Regions from separate parts of the Streptomyces sp. M-16 genome, predicted to be linked through region 1. Evidence: riboswitches for the same ligand, from Rfam matches in the RefSeq annotation. Region 1 holds a riboswitch; the other holds the start of a gene.
What was found. A riboswitch is a leader RNA that binds a small molecule or an ion and turns the genes downstream of it on or off. The one in region 1 is predicted to bind glycine.
Positions count from the first base shown of each region.

Region 2: linked by a shared signal. The riboswitch ahead of gcvT (glycine cleavage system aminomethyltransferase GcvT) and the one ahead of gcvP (aminomethyl-transferring glycine dehydrogenase) in region 1 are both predicted to bind glycine.

Region 1 is NZ_JBFRER010000032.1:124,625-134,867, reverse strand. Features, by position in the region: gene AB4039_RS17645 (mannose-1-phosphate guanyltransferase) at 1-787, shown strand, start outside; gene AB4039_RS17640 (DUF881 domain-containing protein) at 908-1,813, shown strand; gene AB4039_RS17635 (small basic family protein) at 1,810-2,142, shown strand; gene AB4039_RS17630 (DUF881 domain-containing protein) at 2,148-2,981, shown strand; gene AB4039_RS17625 (FHA domain-containing protein) at 3,064-4,008, shown strand; gene ftsR (transcriptional regulator FtsR) at 4,053-4,817, shown strand; gene AB4039_RS17615 (bifunctional nuclease family protein) at 4,881-5,354, shown strand; gene AB4039_RS17610 (MerR family transcriptional regulator) at 5,567-6,205, shown strand; gene AB4039_RS17605 (DNA polymerase IV) at 6,261-7,709, shown strand; gene AB4039_RS17600 (PRC-barrel domain-containing protein) at 7,706-8,062, opposite strand; glycine riboswitch at 8,183-8,281, shown strand; gene gcvP (aminomethyl-transferring glycine dehydrogenase) at 8,479-10,243, shown strand, end outside.
Region 2 is NZ_JBFRER010000010.1:45,331-55,573, forward strand. Features, by position in the region: gene AB4039_RS07505 (flavodoxin family protein) at 1-53, shown strand, start outside; gene AB4039_RS07510 (AMIN-like domain-containing (lipo)protein) at 85-618, opposite strand; gene AB4039_RS07515 (SsgA family sporulation/cell division regulator) at 694-1,101, opposite strand; gene AB4039_RS07520 (L-serine ammonia-lyase) at 1,530-2,912, opposite strand; gene AB4039_RS07525 (APC family permease) at 3,061-4,716, opposite strand; gene glyA (serine hydroxymethyltransferase) at 4,869-6,125, opposite strand; gene gcvH (glycine cleavage system protein GcvH) at 6,143-6,526, opposite strand; gene gcvT (glycine cleavage system aminomethyltransferase GcvT) at 6,639-7,754, opposite strand; glycine riboswitch at 7,936-8,039, opposite strand; gene AB4039_RS07545 (AAA family ATPase) at 8,211-8,867, shown strand; gene AB4039_RS07550 (enhanced serine sensitivity protein SseB) at 9,144-9,878, shown strand; gene AB4039_RS07555 (enhanced serine sensitivity protein SseB C-terminal domain-containing protein) at 9,935-10,243, shown strand, end outside.

The sequences.
Region 1 (10,243 bases):
CCGGCTCGGGGTGGACGCGCTGACGATCAATCCCGGCCTCGACGAGTCGCGGCCGACCGAGACCGCGGAGTCCCGGCGGGCCGGACTGGTGCGGCTCGGGGAGATCGTGGCCTCGGCGCGGGCGGCCTTCGGCGTGCGCTTCGACCCGGTGGGCGAGCGGATCTCGCTGGTGGACGAGCGCGGGCGGATCATCGAGGACGACCGGGCCCTGCTCGTCCTGCTCGACCTGGTCGCCGCCGAGAAGCGCAGCGGCAAGGTCGCGCTGCCGGTGACCACCACACGGGTCGCCGAGCAGGTCGCCGCGTACCACGGCACGCAGGTGGAGTGGACGACGACCTCGCCCGACGATCTGACGCGGGTGGGCCGTGAGGAGACCACGATCTTCGGCGGCGACGGCCGGGGCGGGTTCATCGTCCCGGAGTTCAGCAGCGTCTTCGACGGATCGGCGGCGTTCGTACAGCTGATCGGACTGGTCGCGCGCACCCAGCTCACCCTGAGCCAGATCGATGCCCGCATTCCGCGGGCGCACGTGCTCAAGCGGGACGTGCCGACGCCGTGGGCGGCCAAGGGGCTCGTCATGCGGCGGGTCGTGGAGGCGGCCGGCGACCGGCAGGTGGACACCACGGACGGCGTGCGCGTCGTGGAGACCGACGGACGGTGGGCCCTGGTGCTGCCGGACCCGGCGGAGGCCGTCACCCACCTGTGGGCCGAAGGTCCCGACGACGCTTCCGCGCAGGCCCTGCTCGACGAGTGGGGCGCGGTCGTGGACGGCGCCGGGGAGCACTGACCGGAGACCGGCCCCGTAGGGCGGCCGGGTGCGCGGTCGGGGGCGGGGCGGGCACGGGGAGTCACCCGGTCCGGGCCCTCCGGACGGCGCATTGGATGTGGGCGGCGGCGACATGCGACGATGTGCGGCATGTCGCAGCCGCCCACCAACCGGAGTCCGGCCACGCCGTCCGCGCGCCCGGACGCGTCCATGTCGCTGCTGACGCACGTGATGGACAACAGCCTCGACGAGGGTTATGCGGAGGCGTCGGCCCGGCGCGAGGCGGACGGCACGGCAGGACTGCCGCGTACCCTCAAGGCCAAGCTGGCGCTCGCCGCCGGGCTCGTGCTGGCCGCGATGGTCGTCACCCTCGGTGCGGCCCAGGCGCGGATAGCGGCGCCGGTGCTGGCCAAGGAGCGCCAGGAGCTGATCGACCGGGTCGAGCGGGCCGACGCGCACGCCAACGGCCTGGAGCGGGACGTCGAGCGGCTGCGGACCGAGGTCGAGGACCGGCAGGGCGCGGTGCTCAAGCAGCCCGGTGGGGAGCGGGCCCGGCTGCTGGCCCTGCTGTCGGGTGCAACCGAAGCGCACGGTCCGGGCGTCAAACTGGTGGTGGACGACGCCAAGGGATCTTCGTCGGGCGGCGGTGGCGGCCCGCGGGAGAGCGCCGGCTTCTCGGACACCGGCCGGGTCCGTGACCGGGACATGCAGCGGATCGTCAACGGGCTCTGGCAGGCCGGGGCGGAAGCCGTCTCGATCAACGGCCAGCGGCTGACGTCACTGTCGGCGATCCGGGCGGCCGGTGACGCGATACTGGTCGACAACAGGCCTCTGGTGCCGCCCTACGAGATCCTCGCGGTGGGGGACAAGAAGCGGCTCGGCGCCACCTTCCAGGATTCCGTGGACGGCCAGTACCTGCACGTCCTGCAGGAGAGCTACGGGATCCGCTACACCCTGTCCGCCGTGGACGAGGTGAAGCTGCCGGCCGCGTCGAGCCTGACCGTCCGCACAGCCACAGCAGTAGAGCCGAAGAAGGGTGCATCGTGATCGCGGTACTGGGCCTCGTGGCCGGAGTGGTGGTCGGACTTCTGGTCCGGCCCGAAGTGCCGGCCGTGGTGGAGCCTTATCTGCCGATCGCCGTGGTGGCGGCGCTGGACGCGGTGTTCGGCGGCCTGCGCGCGATGCTGGACGGGATCTTCGTCGACAAGGTCTTCGTGGTGTCGTTCCTCTCGAACGTGGTGGTGGCCGCGCTGATCGTCTTCCTCGGCGACAAGCTGGGCGTCGGCTCGCAGCTGTCGACGGGTGTGGTCGTCGTCCTCGGCATCCGGATCTTCTCCAACGCCGCGGCCATCCGCCGGCACGTCTTCCGGGCGTGAGGCCGATGAGCAACGACAACACCCCGCCCGAGGAGCCCCACGTCCCCGAGCGCCCCCCGAAGGGCGAGGCCGGCGCGGAAGCTCCGCAGTCCGGTCCGGGGCCCGGGGAGCCGCAGGAGAGCGGGCGCCAGCGCCTGGCGGCCGGTCTGTGGCCGCCGCGGGTCAGCCGGGCCCAACTGATCGTCGCGTTGCTGCTGTTCGTGCTGGGGCTCGGGCTCGCGATCCAGGTGCGGTCCAACAGCGACTCCAGCGCGCCGCTGCGCGGCGCCCGTCAGGAGGACCTCGTACGGATCCTCGACGAGCTGGACGGGCGGACCAAGCGCCTGGAGGACGAGAAGCAGAAGCTGGAGGACCAGCGCAAGGAGCTGGAGAGCAGCTCCAACCAGGCCGAGGAGGCCCGGCGGCAGACGGTGGAGAAGGAGCGCCAACTGGGCATCCTGGCCGGTACCGTGGCTGCTCAGGGGCCGGGGATCACATTGAGGATCACCGACACCAAGGGCCAGGTGCGCTCCGACCAGCTTCTGGACACCCTTCAGGAGCTGAGGGCGGCCGGGGCCGAGGCGATCCAGATCAACGGCGTGCGCGTCGTCGCGGGCTCGTACTTCTCGGACGAGGGCGGAGGGGTCTCGATCGACGGTAAGAAGATCACACAGCCCTACGAGTTCAGGGTGATCGGCAGACCGCAGGATCTGGAGCCGGCGCTCAACATCCCGGGTGGTGTCGTGCAGACCATGGAGAAGGAGCAGGCCACGGTCGCCGTCACACGGTCGGCGAAGATCGTTGTGGATGCCTTGCGGGCTGCGAAGCAGCCTGACTACGCTCGGTCGTCATCGTCGTGACGCGGGGCGGAATGTGGACAGGCTCACGTGGGCGTATGCCTGCGGGGGGTCGACGCACCGAAGTCGCGGTGCGTGGTGGAAACTGTCTGGTGGTTACGGACGTTGTGAGAATGTCCGGGTCGGCAGGTGTGTGCATGCAGAGTTCGTCCTGCCCCACGGGCGGGTCTGTTTCGTTCAAGGGGAATCGCCCGTGAAGTTGTTTGAGAAGTTGTTCGGCAAGAAGAACCGCGAGGAAAGCGGCGCGGCGCGTCACCGTGCGGGGCACGGTGACGGCGAAGGACAGGGCGACCGGCCGCTCTTCCGCGACGAGGTGGCCGGTCCGGGTGACATTTCGGGCGCGCAGGGCGCGTCGTCTGTTGACCCTGCCGGTTCCGGACGCATAGGTTTCGGTGACCCATCAACCTCAAGTGCGGGTGGAGGGTTTGCCCCCGACCCGTATGCCACCAATGCCTCCGCGGGGCAGCCGCGGCGCGAGGAGCCGTCCATGTCGGCCGAGCAGGTTTGCAGCAGGTGTGGCCACCGCAGCGATGCGGCGAGCCGTTTCTGCTCGAACTGCGGGTCGCCGCTGCGGGCGGGTCTGACGCCGGAGCGTGCTTCGGAGACCACGTCCACCATCTCGATCTCGGGCCTTGAGGCCTACGAGGCCGAGGTGTCGGGACAAGCGCACGTGTCGTCCTCGCTGTCCCCCGAGGCCCAGGCCGCGGTGGAGGCCCTGCCCCCCGGTTCCGCCCTGCTGATCGTGCGGCGCGGCCCCAACTCGGGCAGCCGCTTCCTGCTGGACGGCGAACTGACCACGGCCGGCCGGCACCCGCAGAGCGACATCTTCCTGGACGACGTGACCGTCTCCCGGCTGCATGTCGAGTTCCGCAGGGGCCAGGAGGGCGGCTTCACCGTCGCCGACGTGGGCAGCCTGAACGGCACGTACGTCAACCGTGAGCCGATCGACTCGGTCGCCCTGCACAACGGCGACGAGGTCCAGATCGGCAAGTACCGGCTGGTCTTCTACGCGAGCCTGCGGGGCATCTGACCCTTCCCCCGGACGTGGTCCGGGGGGACCCCAGGGAAGGTCCCATGCTGCGTACCCCGACCGGCGGTGCCCCGAAGAGCGGCACCGCCGGGTCCGCCGGGCGGCTGGTGAGCATCGGAACGGTGCTGACCATGCTGCGTGACGAGTTCCCCGACGTCACGATTTCGAAGATCCGCTTCCTGGAGGCGGAGGGGCTCGTGGAGCCCGAGCGCACACCTTCCGGATACCGCAAGTTCAGCACGGGTGACGTGGAGCGGCTCGGCCGCGTCCTGCGCCTGCAGCGGGACCACTACCTGCCGCTGAAGGTCATCCGCGAACAGCTCGACGCGCTCGACCGGGGCGAGCAGATCCGCATTCCCGGGCCCGCGTCCCACGGGGAGGCGGTGGACCCGGCCGGTCCCGTCGCCCTGTACGGGGAGGTGGGCCGGGAGCGGCCCACCGTGGCCCGGGTGGGCCGGGCGGAGCTGATCGCCGCCGCCGAGGTGGACGAGGTGCAGCTCGTCGAGTGGGAGTCGTACGGGCTCATCTCCGAGGTGCCGGACGGGGGGTTCGACGCCGAAGCGGTCACCGTGGCCCGCCTGATCGCGGATCTCGGCCGTTTCGGGCTGGAACCCCGCCACCTGCGGGCCATGAAGGCCGCCGCGGACCGGGAGGCCGGTCTGGTGGAGCAGCTCGTCGCACCGCTGCGGCGGCACCGCAACCCGCAGACCAGGGCGCACGCCGAGGCCACGATGAAGGAGCTCGTGGGGCTCTCCGTACGGCTCCACGAGGCCCTGGTGCAGACGGCCCTCGGGGTGCGGTCGCACTGACCGGACGGCCCCGGAAGGGGCCCCGACTACCCAAACCTGCCGAGCAGGTCCTAGGGTTGCTGTGTGAACGAGCTCGACGTTGTGGGTGTCCGGGTGGAAATGCCCTCCAACCAACCGATCGTGCTCCTGCGTGAAGTGGGAGGCGACCGGTACCTCCCCATCTGGATCGGTCCTGGGGAGGCGACCGCCATTGCCTTCGCGCAGCAGGGCATGGCGCCTGCCCGGCCGCTGACGCACGACCTGTTCAAGGACGTGCTGGAGGCGGTCGGTGAGGAGCTCACCGAGGTCCGGATCACGGATCTGCGGGAGGGCGTCTTCTACGCGGAACTGGTCTTCGCCAGCGGGGTCGAGGTGAGCGCGAGGCCTTCCGACGCCATAGCGCTGGCCCTGCGCACGGGAACGCCGATCTACGGCAGTGACGGCGTCCTGGACGATGCCGGAATCGCCATTCCCGACGAGCAGGAGGACGAGGTGGAGAAGTTCCGCGAGTTCCTCGACCAGATCTCACCCGAGGACTTCGGCACCGGCCCGCAGTGAGGGCCGGGGCGTGAGGGGCGCGGCCGCGGCGAAACGCGGGCCGCGTCGACCACCGGGAACTTTCAGCCCATTCGAGTAGCCTTTCCCCGCAATGGGGTACGGGAAACCACTCTCAGGGTGATTATCACTCGGCGTGCCGAGTGTGGCGATCGTTGACGCACCCCTGGTCACTGCCTACCTTCAAGGTGGCAGGTCAAGGACGGAGGGTCGGCGTGAGGATCACGGGCGACGGTACGACCGGGGGCACCCCCGCACGGAGTGACGGTGGGCCGTACCCGATGCACGGCGGCGCGCAGGGTTCCGCGCACCGTCAGCCGGCTTCGACGCCGGTCGGACCGGTGAGCGACGCTCCGGCGCCCGAGCAGGTCGGCTACCGGGGGCCGACGGCGTGCGCCGCCGCCGGGATCACCTACCGCCAGCTCGACTACTGGGCCCGGACCGGGCTCGTGGAGCCCAGCGTGCGGCCCGCGTACGGGTCGGGCACGCAGCGCCTCTACAGCTTCCGGGACGTGGTCGTCCTCAAGATCGTCAAGCGCTTCCTGGACACCGGGGTGGCGCTCCAGAGCATCCGCACCGCCGTCCAGCACCTGCGCGACCGGGGTTTCCACGACCTGGAGCGCATGACGCTGATGAGCGACGGTGCCACCGTCTACGAGTGCACCTCCCCGGACCAGGTGGTGAGCCTGCTCCAGGGCGGCCAGGGCGTTTTCGGCATCGCCGTCGGCGTGGTGTGGCGGGACGTGGAGAACGCGCTGTCGCAGCTGCACGGGGAGCGGGTGGACACCGGGGAGACCCTGGTGGGCCACAACCCCGCCGACGAGCTGGCGGCGCGCCGCAACCGGGCCGTCTGAGCGGCGCGGGGCGCCCGTGGCCGCGTTGTCAGTGGCGTAGGGCAGCATCGGTGCCGTGAGAGCCGCGCCGACCATCCTGCACCTGGACATGGACGCCTTCTACGCCTCGGTCGAGCAGGCGTCGAAGCCCAGCCTGCGGGGCAAGGCCGTCATCGTCGGGGGGCTCGGGCCGCGCGGTGTGGTGGCGACCGCCTCCTACGAGGCCAGGCGCTTCGGGGTGCACTCGGCGATGCCGACCGCCCAGGCCCGTCGGCTCTGCCCGAACGGCGCCTACCTGATCCCGCGCTTCAGTCTCTACCGGGAGGTCAGCGACCTGGTCATGGGCCTGCTGCGGGAGCTGTCGCCGCTGGTGGAGCCCCTCAGCCTGGACGAGGCCTTCGTCGACCTGGAGGCGGGCGGCACGGCCTTCGACTCCGCGAGCGCCCGGGCCACGGGGGAGCGGCTGCGGGCCGACATCGAGGCCGCCACGGGGCTCAGCGGATCGGTGGGCCTGGCCGGGTCGAAGATGCTGGCCAAGGTGGCCTCCGAGGAGGCCAAGCCGGCCGGGCTGCTGCTGATCGAGCCCGGGACCGAGCGGGAGCTGCTCGCGCCCATGTCGGTGCGGACCCTGCCCGGGGTGGGGCCGGCCACCGGGGAGCACCTGCGGCGGGCCGGGATCACCACGGTGGGGGAGCTGGCCGAGGCCGGCGAGGACGAGCTGGTCCGGATGGTGGGGAAGGCGCACGGGGCCGGGCTGTACCGGATGGCGCTGGGGCTGGACGACCGCCCCGTGGTCGCCGAGCGGGACGCGAAGTCGGTCTCGGTGGAGGACACCTTCGACGTGGACCTGCACGACCGGGTCCGCATCCGCTTCGAGGTGCAGCGGCTCGCGGACCGGTGCGTGGGGCGCCTGCGGTCCTCCGGGCACTCGGGCCGGACCATCGTGCTGAAGGTGCGCCGCTACGACTTCTCCACGCTGACCCGTTCGGAGACCCTGCGCGGGCCGACCGACGACCCCTCGGTGGTCCGGGAGGCCGCGGCGCGGCTGCTGGAGGGCGTGGACACCACCGGAGGCGTGCGGCTGCTGGGGGTGGGGGTGACGGGGCTCGCGGACTACACGCAGGAGGACCTCTTCGCCCAAGTGCTCGGCGCCGGGGCGGAGGAGGACGGTGCGGTCGCGGAGGGCGCCGCCCCGCAGGGCGTCGTGCCGGAGGGGGAGGAAGCGGCGGGCGAGCCGGACGGGGCCGACGGGACCGGTGCGGCCGGTGGGGTCGTCGTGGAGGCGGCGGGCGGGCCGGACGCCCCGGCCGCGCGGTACTGGCCGGCGGGGAGCGACGTACGGCACGCCCTGTACGGGCCCGGATGGGTCCAGGGCAGCGGGGTCGGGCGGGTGACCGTACGGTTCGAGCGGCCCGGATCGCCGCCCGGGCGGGTACGCACCTTCCGGATGGACGATCCCGAGCTGGAGTCCTCCGATCCGCTGCCCCTCGTGGGGCGGGCGGAAGGGGCGGCCGACGGGGCCTAGATCCGCTCGTCGGGCGGCGGGCGGTGGAAGTCGGCCGGCAGGGAGACGTCCAGGCCGTAGTGGTGGTAGAGCTGGAGCTCCTGCTCGGGGGACAGGTGGCGCCCGACACCGAAATCGGGTGCATCCCTGATCAAGGAACGCTCGAAGGGCACGCGCAGGGTGTCGTCCACCACTTCGCTGGGCTCCAGGGGGACGAAGGCGTCCCGCCCGAAGAGGCCGGTCCGGACGGCGGCCCATTCGGGCACGCCAGTGGCGTCGTCGAGGTAGACCTCGTCCACGGTGCCGATCTTGGCGCCGTTGCGGTCGAACGCCTTGCGGCCGATCAGGCTGCGCGGATCGATGTCGGTCTGCACGGTCCCTCCATACGGTCGCAGTGGTACAAGTCATTGGTAATGACTACGAAAGTGCATATTTGAAGAGGGGGCCACTCGGGAAGGCTCCAGATCCTCGCTGGTAGGCTGGGTATCGGCTGTTGACCCTGTGCGGGAGAGTCCTCCGAGTGAGTACGACGGAGGCGCCGAAGGAGCAAATCCTCCCCGGAATCTCTCAGGCATACGTACCGCACGTGGTGAGGCCACTCTGGAAAGCAGGGGCGGGTACCGGGCACGCAGTACCGGTTCCCCTCCTCACCGACGGTGAAAGCCGGACCTCAGGGGCGATCCCCGTGCGGCCCGGTGAAGCTCTCAGGTTGAGATGACAGAGGGGGAGGCCGTCCGGGTGCCCGCGCCGTGGTGCCCCTCGCAGGTCATACGACCAGGAGGCCTCCGTCATGACCGCCAACCGCATTCCGCTCTCCCAGCTGGAGCGAGGCATCCCCTTCGAGCAGCGTCACATCGGCCCGGATGCCGAGGCGCAGGCGAAGATGCTCGCCCAGGTGGGCTACGGCTCCCTGGACGAACTCACCGCCGCCGCGGTACCGGATGTGATCAAGACCGCCGAGGCGCTGAACCTGCCCGAGGCGCGCACCGAGGCCGAGGTGCTGGCCGAGCTCCGCTCGCTGGCCGACCGCAACCAGGTGCTGTCGTCGATGATCGGCCTCGGCTACTACGGCACCTTCACGCCCCCGGTGATCCTGCGCAACGTCATGGAGAACCCGGCCTGGTACACGGCGTACACCCCGTACCAGCCCGAGATCTCGCAGGGCCGCCTCGAAGCGCTGCTGAACTTCCAGACCGTCGTCGCCGACCTGACCGGCCTGCCGACCTCCGGTGCCTCCCTGCTCGACGAGGGCACCGCCGCCGCAGAGGCCATGTCCCTGGCCCGCCGCGTGGGCAAGGTCAAGGGCGGGGTCTTCCTGATCGACGCCGACGCGCTGCCGCAGACCATCGCCGTGATCGAGACGCGCGCCGAGCCCATCGGGGTCGAGGTCGTCGTCGCCGACCTGTCCGACGGCATCCCGGCCGAGATCGCCGAGCGCGGCGTCTTCGGCGTGCTGCTCCAGTACCCGGGCGCCTCCGGCGCCGTCCGCGCGATCAAGCCGGTCATCGACCAGGCGCACGGGCTCGGTGCCATCGTCACCGTCTCCGCCGACCTGCTCGCCCTGACCCTGCTCACCTCCCCGGGCGAGCTGGGCGCCGACATCGCCGTCGGTACCACCCAGCGCTTCGGCGTCCCGATGGGCTTCGGCGGCCCGCACGCCGGTTACATGGCCGTCCAGCAGCAGCACGCCCGCTCGCTGCCCGGCCGCCTCGTCGGCGTCTCCGTGGACGCGGACGGCAACAAGGCGTACCGCCTGGCCCTGCAGACCCGCGAGCAGCACATCCGCCGCGAGAAGGCCACCAGCAACATCTGTACCGCCCAGGTGCTGCTCGCGGTCATGGCCGGCATGTACGCCGTCTACCACGGTCCGGACGGCCTGCGCACGATCGCGCGCCGGACCCACCGCTACGCCGCGCTCCTCGCCGCGGGCCTGACGGCCGGCGGGGTCGAGCTGGTGCACGGCTCCTTCTTCGACACCGTCACCGCCCGGGTGCCCGGCAAGGCGGCCGAGGTCGTCGCCGCCGCCCGCGAGGGCGGGGTCAACCTCTTCCGGGTCGACGCCGACCACGTCTCCGTCTCGTGCGACGAGACCACCCTGCGCGCCGACCTCGACGCCGTCTGGGCCGCCTTCGGCGTCAGCGCGGACATCGAGGCCCTGGACGCGACCACCGCCGACACGCTGCCCGAGGGCCTGCTGCGCTCGGACGCGTACCTCGGCCACCCGGTCTTCCACCAGCACCGCTCCGAGACCGCGATGCTGCGCTACCTGCGCAAGCTCGCGGACAAGGACTACGCGCTGGACCGCGGCATGATCCCGCTGGGCTCCTGCACCATGAAGCTCAACGCGACCACCGAGATGGAGCCGGTGACCTGGCCCGAATTCGGTCAGCTGCACCCGTTCGCCCCGGTGGAGCAGGCGGAGGGCTACCTCACGCTCATCACCGAGCTGGAGGAACGTCTCTGTGAGGTCACCGGATACGACAAGGTCTCGATCCAGCCGAACGCGGGCTCCCAGGGCGAGCTCGCCGGCCTGCTGGCCGTGCGCGCCTACCACC
Region 2 (10,243 bases), on a different contig from region 1:
CCCTGTGGGACGCGGGCTGCCGCTTCGACTTCCCGAACCCGGAACACCGCTAGCGGCGCGGTGTCCCGGGCCGGGCCGCCGGTTTCAGCAGGTGTTCGGGTGCGCGACGTCCACCACGTACCGCTCGGGCGAGTGGAGGACCGAGGTGGTGAAGGCGGGCTGGGTGTCGAAGGCGGCGCCGAAGGTCACGTACCCCTCGTAGTCGCCGGTCAGGGCCAGGCCCTTGAGCTTGCTGAGGTAGATCTTCTGGAGTTTGGGGCCCTGGTAGACGTTCTGCCCCGCGTCGTCGTGACCGGCGGCGGGGTGCAGGCGGATCTCCAGGAAGTACTTCCCGGCCAGCGGGACGGGCTTGCCGGACCCGTCGTAGACCAGCTGGGAGACGGGTGTGACGGTGACCGGGGGCGCGGAGCCCTGGAGGTCGATGACGATCCGGTCGTACGTGCAGTGACCGCCCCAGCGGGCGTTGACGACGAGCGGGGTCAGGGTGCGTACGGACGGAGCGGCGGACGCGGCGGCCGAGGCCGGTGCGGCGAGCGCGAGCCCGGCGGTGAGCAGGGCACCCGTGGCCAGGGCCAGGGCCACGGTCCGGCGGCGGAGCGGGCGGTTCAGGTGACGCATGACGTCCCCCGATTCTCGTGAGACGGGGACTGGCTGTCACCGGGTAAGACACCCCTGCGGTGCCCCGCGGTTCCCTCAGTGCGCGAGCAGGGCGCTCAGCTCCGCGTCCAGGTCGTAGTGGCGCCGTTCCTGCCCCCGCGGGACCAGCTCGGTGAGCCGTCGGCACAGCTCGCGCACGTCCTTGGCGCGGGCGGAGACCACACAGCTCTGCGCGCCGTTGCTGAAGGCGAGGAACACGCGCGGCTCGGTGCCCCGCCGCAGCGGCCACACCTGTATGTCGCCCTCGCCGGTGGCGCAGGTCTGCCCGTCGAGCAGCAGCTCGCGCGAGAACACCCAGCGGGCGAGGTGGGTCCCGGCGCCGCGGAAGTCGACGGCCAGCTCGTACGGCCGGTCCGTGCGGTAGACGAAGGCGCCGACCAGGGGGACGGACAGCGGCGCGGCTTCCAGCCGGAGCGGCAGGACGCGGTGTTCGGTGGTGGCCATGCAGGCTCTGCCTCTCTTCGCACGGGTGGCGTTCGCGGACCCCCTCCGGGCACGCTAGCCGACGCTCGCGGTGCTCCCCGGGGCCGAAGGTCCCGAGCCGGACGGGCCGCAGGGCCCGTTTCCGGGACCCCCCGAGGCCGCCGCCGAGGCCGGAGCGAAGGGTCGCACCGCTCAAAGTCCCCTGTATCCAGTGCGGTTGGGACCATTCCTGCCGTGTTCATGACTTCCTCTTCGCGCCGGCGGGGCCGATCGTAGCCGGGACGCGCGCGAGCCCGCCCTCCGGGGGAGAGCGGGCTCGACGGGCCTGCGGCGACGCGACGTCGTGGGACGAGCCGCGGGGATCCCGCGGGTGCGCGTGCACGGAGGGGCCCGGCGCCTTCGCGCCGGGCCCCTCCGTGCCGTTCCCGTCCGTCAGGAAGCCGCTCCGGTCAGCATTCGATGACGTTGACCGCGAGGCCGCCGCGCGCGGTCTCCTTGTACTTGACCTTCATGTCGGCGCCGGTCTCCTTCATGGTCTTGATGACCTTGTCGAGGGAGACCTTGTGGCTGCCGTCGCCGCGCATCGCCATCTTGGCGGCGGTGACCGCCTTCACGGCGGCCATGCCGTTGCGCTCGATGCAGGGGATCTGGACGAGGCCGCCGACCGGGTCGCAGGTCAGGCCCAGGTTGTGCTCCATGCCGATCTCGGCCGCGTTCTCGACCTGCTCCGGGGTGCCGCCCAGGACCTCGGCGAGGGCGCCGGCCGCCATCGAGCAGGCCGAGCCGACCTCGCCCTGGCAGCCGACCTCGGCGCCGGAGATGGAGGCGTTCTCCTTGAAGAGCATGCCGATCGCGCCCGCGGCGAGGAGGAAGCGGACCACGCCGTCCTCGTCGGCGCCGGGCACGAAGTTCATGTAGTAGTGCAGGACCGCCGGCAGGACGCCCGCGGCGCCGTTCGTGGGTGCGGTGACGACCCGGCCGCCCGCCGCGTTCTCCTCGTTGACCGCCATCGCGTAGATCGTCGTCCACTCGCTGCGGTGCATCATCGGGTCGCCCTCGGTCCGCAGCTGGCGCGCCGTGGAGGCGGCGCGGCGCTTGACGCGCAGCCCGCCGGGCAGGATGCCCTCGCGGGACATGCCGCGCGAGACGCAGGCCTGCATGACGCGCCAGATCTCCAGGAGGCCCTCGCGGATCTCCTCCTCGGTGCGCCAGGCCTTCTCGTTCTCCAGCATCAGGGAGGAGATCGACAGGCCCGTCTCGTTGGCGAGCCGCAGCATCTCGTCACCCGAGCGGAAGGGGTACTTCAGCACGGTGTCGTCGAGCTTGATCCGGTCCTCGCCGACCGCGTCCTCGTCCACGACGAAGCCGCCGCCGACCGAGTAGTACGTCTTCTCCAGCAGGGGCGCGCCGGACTCGTCGTAGGCGAAGAGGGTCATGCCGTTCGCGTGGTACGGCAGCGAGCGGCGGCGGTGCAGGATCAGCTGGTTCGGCTCGTCGAAGGCGATCTCGTGTCCGTCGCCTATCTCCGCGCCCAGCAGCCGCAGCCGGCCGCTCTGGCGGATGCGCTCCACCTCGGCGTCGGCGCTCTCGACGTCCACCGTGCGGGGGGAGTGCCCTTCCAGGCCGAGCAGGACCGCCTTGGGCGTGCCGTGGCCGTGGCCGGTCGCGCCGAGGGAGCCGAAGAGCTCCGCGCGCACGGACGCGGTCTGGGCGAGGACGCCGTCCTTCTTCAGCCGCGTCGCGAACATGCGCGCCGCGCGCATCGGGCCGACCGTGTGGGACGAGGACGGGCCGATACCGATGGAGAAGAGGTCGAAGACGGAGATGGCCACTGGCGGACTCCCTTGTCTGCTCGTGGGTGGGGAGGGGGGGCAGGAAAGGTGGATCTGGGGGGTGGATCAGAGGGGTGGATCCGCGGATTTTGTCCGGCAGTCGAGCGTATCGCGTGGAGATGAACGGTTCGGCTCCCGGACGGGTCCGTCAGACGTGAGACAGCTCGCGCTCCGGTGTCGTGGAGCCCCCGGCGGGGCCTTCGGCGCGGTCCTGCAGCGGGTCCGGGCCGATCAGGCCCGCCCGGTGGGCCCGGACGCCCGCCCGGACGGCCCAGAAGTACGTGACGAGCGCCATGGCGGCCACCAGGGCGATGTCGACGCCGCCGGGCAGGACGCCGCGGCCGCCGAAGTCGGTGGAGCCGAGGTGGGACAGGAGGGACAGGGCGCCCAGGAAGAAGACGATCCACCAGGCCGGGGCGAACTGGCGCAGGAGGTCCCGTTCGCCCTTGCGGGACAAGACCAGGGCGGCGATCGGGGCGGCCAGCAGGGTCAGGGCGGTGACGATGCCGGTGTTGGGCCACTGCGACCAGTAGAGGGCGCAGGCGGCGAAGACGAAGGTCAGCGGGCACAGGACCTTCGCGGCGGGGAGCCGGAAGGGGCGGGGCAGGCCGGGCCTGGTGCGGCGCAGGACGCCGACCGCGACCGGCCCGATCAGGTACGAGATCACCATCGCGGCCGAGATGACCGGGGCCAGGGTCTTCCAGCTGTGGCCGACGCTCAGCAGCAGGAGGACGGAGAAGCCCAGGTTCGTCCACATCGCCGGGCGGGCGGTGCCGTAGACCGGGTGGGTCTCCTTGAGCCGCTTGGGGAAGAAGCCCGTCTCGGAGAGGTTCTGCACCATGTACGCGGCGGAGGCCACGTTGGCGATGTTGGAGCCGGCGGGGGAGATGAAGGCGCCGAACTGGAGCATCACCACCACCCAGTGGATCATCAGCAGCTTGGCGAGCTCGGCGAAGGGGCTGTTGAAGTTCACGCCCGCCCAGCCGCCGGCCTGGGTCAGGTGCTCCGGCGGTACGGATCCCAGGAAGGCCGTCTGCAGGGCCAGGTAGATCACCAGGCCCAGGGAGAGCGCTCCGACCAGGGCGATCGGGATGGCCCGCCCGGGGTTCTCGGCGGCCCCGCCGAGGTTGACCACGGCCTGGAAGCCGTTGAAGGCGAAGACGACGCCCGAGGTGGTGACGGCGGTCAGGACGGCCGTCCAGCCGTTCGGGGCGAAGCCGCCGTGGGCGCCGAAGTTCTCGGTGTGGAAGCCCGAGGCGACCAGGGCGATCACGGCGAGGACCGGGATGGCGAACTTGACCAGGGTCAGCCCGGTGTTGATCTTCGCGAGGAGCTGGACCGACCAGTAGCAGGACAGCCACAGCAGCACGGTCAGCGCGAGCGCCACCGCCATGCCGAAGGCGGTCAGCTCGTGGGACCCGGCGTCCACCAGGTCCCCGGCCCAGCCGAAGCTCCACGAGGACATGTACTGCGTCGCGGCGATCGACTCGATGGGGATCAGCGAGGCGACCGCGATCCACACCGCCCAGCCGGTGATGAAGCCGAGCACCGGGCCGTGCGAGAGGGCGCCGTAGCGGGCCATGCCGCCCGGGATCGGGTAGGCCGCGCCCACCTCGGCGTAGGTCATGGCGATCATGCCGATGAACACCGCGCCGATGACCCAGGCGACGAGCGCCGCCGGGCCCGCGACCTGGGCGGCCGTGCCGGCGCCGAAGAGCCAGCCGGAGCCGAAGATCGAGCCGACGCCGATCATGATCAGCGAGAAGAGGCTGAGCCCCTTCCGGTTCGCCGCGCTCATGTCCATGGAGGGTGTCCGTCCTGAGGGGGATGCCTTTTTTGCGACCCTATGTGCCGTTTTTTAAAGGTTTCAGAGGCGATAGGTGGCATCCACCAGGGACTTTGGTCACGAAAGGGGCCCGACCCCGCGGAAACGCGGCCGGGCCCCACCGCGGCTGGTTAGAGCGACGGGTACAGCGGGAACTTCGCGGCGAGCGCGGAGACGCGCGCCTTGAGGTCCTCGGCGTCGTACGACGGCTTCAGCGCCTGCGCGATGATCTCGGCGACCTCGGTGAAGGCCTCGGCGTCGAAACCGCGGGTGGCCAGCGCCGGCGTGCCGATCCGCAGACCCGAGGTGACCATCGGAGGCCGCGGGTCGTTCGGGATCGCGTTGCGGTTGACCGTGATGCCGACCTCGTGGAGGCGGTCCTCGGCCTGCTGTCCGTCCAGCTCGGAGTTGCGCAGGTCGACCAGGACCAGGTGCACGTCGGTGCCGCCGGTGAGGACGTCCACGCCCACGGCCTTGACGTCGTCCTGGACCAGGCGGGCGGCGAGGATCTTCGCGCCCTCCAGGGTGCGCTCCTGGCGCTCCTTGAACTCGGGCGAGGCCGCGACCTTGAAGGAGACCGCCTTGGCCGCGATCACGTGCTCCAGCGGGCCGCCCTGCTGGCCCGGGAAGACCGCGGAGTTGATCTTCTTGGCCAGCTCCTGCGTCGACAGGATGACACCACCGCGCGGACCGCCGAGGGTCTTGTGCGTGGTGGTGGTGACCACGTGGGCGTGCGGCACCGGGTTCGGGTGCAGACCCGCGGCGACCAGGCCGGCGAAGTGCGCCATGTCGACCATCAGGTACGCGCCGACCTCGTCCGCGATGCGGCGGAAGGCGGCGAAGTCCAGCTGGCGCGGGTAGGCGGACCAGCCGGCGATGATCAGCTGCGGCTTGGACTCCTTGGCGAGGCGCTCGACCTCGGCCATGTCGACCTGGCCCGACTCGTCGACGTGGTACGGGACCACGTTGTAGAGCTTGCCGGAGAAGTTGATCTTCATGCCGTGGGTCAGGTGACCGCCGTGGGCCAGGTTCAGGCCCATGATCGTGTCGCCCGGCTTCAGCAGCGCGAACATCGCGGCGGCGTTGGCCTGCGCACCGGAGTGCGGCTGGACGTTCGCGGCCTCGGCGCCGAACAGCGCCTTGATGCGGTCGATCGCGATCTGCTCGACCACGTCGACGTGCTCGCAGCCGCCGTAGTAGCGGCGGCCGGGGTAGCCCTCGGCGTACTTGTTGGTCAGGACCGAGCCCTGGGCCTCCATGACGGCGACCGGAGCGAAGTTCTCCGACGCGATCATTTCCAGGGTCGACTGCTGGCGCGCGAGCTCCGCGTCGACGGCGGCGGCGACGTCCGGGTCGAGCTCGTGGAGGGGGGTGTTCAGAACGGACATCAGGATCCCCTGGGGTCTCAGTTGTCGGAGTGGGTGAGCGCGGCGTACTCGTCGGCGGAGAGCACGTCCTTCGGCTCCTCCGAGAGGCGCACCTTGAACAGCCAGCCACCCTCGAACGGGGCGGTGTTGACGAGCGCCGGGTCGTCCACGACGTCCTGGTTGGCCTCGACGACCTCACCGGAGACGGGGGAGTACAGGTCGCTGACCGACTTGGTCGACTCCAGCTCGCCACAGGTCTCGCCCTCGGTGACGGTGTCGCCGACCGCGGGGAGCTGGGCGTAGACGACGTCACCGAGCGCGTTGGCCGCGAACTCCGTGATGCCGACCGTCGCGACGCCGTCCACGGCGTCCGACAGCCACTCGTGCTCCTTGGTGTAACGCAGCTGCTGGGGGTTGCTCATGACCTGATTCTCCTGGATGCGGGGGAGTGGATGTGAACAGTGGTCTCGCGGACCGAGACGGGCGCCGGGGCGCCGGAACACCGCCGCACGGCCGGCCGTACGGCGGTGGTGACTACTTCTGCCGCTTGTAGAACGGCAGAGCCACGACCTCGTACGCCTCATGCGTACCGCGAATGTCCACGCCTACGCCGGAGGTGCCGGGCGCGGCGTGCGCCGCGTCGACGTAGGCCATCGCGATCGGCTTGCCCAGCGTCGGGGACGGGGCGCCGGAGGTGACCTCGCCGATGACCTGTCCGTCGGCGACGACCGGGAATCCGGCGCGCGGGACGCGGCGGCCCTCGGCGATCAGGCCGACCAGCTTGCGCGGCGGGTTGGTGGCGGCGCGCTCGGCGGCGGCTTCCAGCGCGGCGCGGCCGACGAAGTCCCCCTCCTTCTCGAACTTCACGACCCGGCCCAGCCCCGCGTCGAAGGGGGTGAGGGAGGTGGTCAGCTCGTGCCCGTACAGGGGCATGCCCGCCTCCAGGCGCAGCGTGTCGCGGCAGGACAGCCCGGCCGGCACCAGGCCGACGCCCTCGCCCGCCTTGGTCAGCGCCTGCCACAGCGCCACGGCGTGCTCCGGGGAGACGAACAGCTCGAAGCCGTCCTCGCCCGTGTAGCCCGTACGCGCGATCAGCGCGGGCACGCCCGCGACGGTGCCCGGCAGGCCCGCGTAGTACTTCAGGCCGTCCAGGTCGGCGTCGGTCAGCGACTTGAGGATGCCGGGGGACTCCGGACCCTGGACGGCGATCAGCGCGTAGGCGTCGCGGTCGTCGCGGACCTCGGCGTCGAAGCCGGCGGCACGCTCGGTGAGGGCGTCCAGGACGACCTGGGCGTTGGAGGCGTTGGCGACGACCATGAACTCGGTCTCGCCCAGGCGGTAGACGATCAGGTCGTCCAGGATCCCGCCGTCCTCCTGGCAGATGTGCGTGTAGCGGGCGCGGCCGACGCCGACGGTGGAGATGTTGCCCACCAGCGCGTAGTCCAGGACCTTGACGGCCTCGGGGCCGGTCAGGGTGATCTCGCCCATGTGGGACAGGTCGAACAGGCCGGCCTTGGTCCGCACGGCGTTGTGCTCGTCGCGCTCACTCGCATAGCGCAGCGGCATGTCCCAGCCCGCGAAGTCGGTCATGGTCGCACCGAGCGAGCGGTGCAGCGCGTCGAGCGCGGTCAGGCGGGGGGCAGTGCTCATGGGTGTGGCTCCCGGGTCCCAGGGCATGACATGACGAGGACGATCCTCCCCATCTGTCATCGGAACCTGAGAGGTTCGCCGAGAGTTCCCGCGACACGGCGGGACGCCCTGGCTTGCACCTTGGGTGGAGCGCGGCGGCCGTCGGGGGACGGACACGTCGTCGCTCGCTTTTCAGATCTGCCTCATCCACGCGGTACGGGGCCTGAGAGATTCAAGGGAGGTACTTGCTCCTTCGGCGCCCGGGCACGGCCTCACGGCGTGCCGGGACTCTCCCGCGCGGATTCAAGCGGCCGGTATGCAGTTGGTGTCCAGATGGCGCACATCATTGCACGGGACGCTCGGGAGCGGGCAGTGGGGCCCTGGAAGAACGGGCGGACCGGAACCGAGGCCACCGGATTACCGTCTCTTTACACTCAGTGGGCACGGGGTCCAGGCGACCCGATTCGGGGGGAGACGATCACTGTGCGGAGATTCGGAGTGCTGGCGGCGACGGGAACGGTGGACGGGGTCCCGGCCCAGCGCAGTACGCGGCCGCGGCCGGCCGCCCGGGTCCGCGACCTGCGCGGCGCGGCGGTGGCCGGGCCGCGGCGGCTCGGATTCCCCGCCGGGGACATCGTGGTGGTGTCCGGCCTGCCCGGCGGCGGCAAGAGCACCCTGATCAAGCGGGCGGCCGAGGACGGCGGCGTCGACTCCCAGGACGTCCGCGAGCGCTGGGAGCGCCGGATGCCGGGGGCGCTGCCGTACGCCGCGTACCGGCCACTGGTGCGGGCCGCGCACTACTGGGGGCTGTGGCGGCGGCTGCGCACCGGGGACTCCGTCGTGGTCCACGACTGCGGCACCCAGGTGTGGGTACGGGGGATGCTCGCCGCCGCCGCCCGGCGGCGGGGCCGGTCGCTGCACCTGCTCCTGCTGGACACCACGGCCGAGGAGGCCCGCTCCGGGCAGGCGGCGCGGGGGCGCCGGGTCTCGGCGTACGCCTTCGCGCGGCACCGGGGTGCGGTGGGGCGGCTGCTGCGGGACGCCGAGGCCGGGCGCCTGCCGGCGGGATGCGACTCCGCGGTCATCCTGGACCGCCGCGCGGCGGCGGCGGTGGCGCGGATCTCGTTCTTCTGAGGACGGCTCCTTCTTCTGAGGACTGCTCCTTCCTTTGAGGGCCTTTGAGGGCGGCCTCGACTCCGGGGCGCCGATGCCGTGCTCCCGGCGTCCACGTGCTCAGAACGCCCGTTCCTCACGTTCTTCCGCGCGAGGACCCCGGGAGCGCGGCGCGCCCCTTCGGCTCGGCAGCCCTGTGCGGACTGCGCCAGGGGGTGGGGACGCGCGAAGGGCGGTCGGGGTGGGGCGGTAGCCTCGGGGCGACATCGGGGCGCAACCGTACGGAGGCAGGGGTACATGCAGGGCAGCGGCTGGCCGGCGAACGAGTTGGAACAGGTCCTCGGGGCGGCGCTCGGCCGGCCGGACGCCGGACCGCAGATCCTGGAGGCCCTCGGCCGCAGCCGGCTCTGGGTGCCCCTGCCCCACGGCGGCAGTCCCGACCACGCCGCCCTCGACCTCCCGACGATGCTGATCGGCGGGGAGGCGTACGTCCCCGTCTACAGCTCGGAGGCCCAGTTCCGTCACGGCGCCGGCCCCGCCATGGACTTCGCGATCGCCCCCGCCGTCGAGTTCGCCCGCGGCCTGCCGCCGCAGCTCGGCATCGCCGTGAACCCCGAGGGCGCCGTCGGGGTGCCGCTGCCCCCCGCCGCCGTCGCCGAGCTGTGCCGCGCCGGCCGGACCCCGCTCGACGGCCCCGCCACCGGCGGCCGCGTCCGGCTCTTCGAGCCCGACTGGCAGGAGGACCCCGTCGACTTCCTGGCCGCCGCCGCCGAGGAGTTCCGCGCCACGGGCGTGGTCACCGCCGCGCACCGCTGCCTCGCCAGCGTCGAGGCCGGCCCCCCGCAGCTCTACATCGGCGTCCAGCTGGTGGGATGGGATCCCGAGACGCGGAACGCCCCGCTGGAGGCCCTCGGCCGCGCCCTGGCCCGCGTACCCGCGCCCTGGCCCGTGCAGTTGATCCTCCTGGAGGCGGCCGAGGACCCGGTCACGGACTGGATTCGTGAGCGCGTACGCCCCTTCTACCTTCCCTAGCGCCGCTTAAGCTGGTTGGTACGGGTGGACGACGGGCGGACGAAGAGGGGTACCGGGTGAGTGCGTCAGGCACGGCCGCGGCCGGGCAGGTCGAGCACATGCTGCGCCAGGTGACTCCCGGGCGCTATGAGAGTTATGAGTCATTCCTGCACGCCCTCGCCGAGGGCAGGCTGTGGATGCTGCTGTGGCAGGGGCAACCGGGCTCGCCGGACGCCCAGTACGGCGGCATGGAGGTCGAGGGCCTCGGGTACGCGCCCTGCGTGACCTCGCCGCAGGAGCTGGCCGCCAGCGGCTGGAACCGTGGCTACGAGGTCGTCACCGGCCGGGACATCGCCCGCGCCCTCTACCCCGACCGCTGGGGGCTG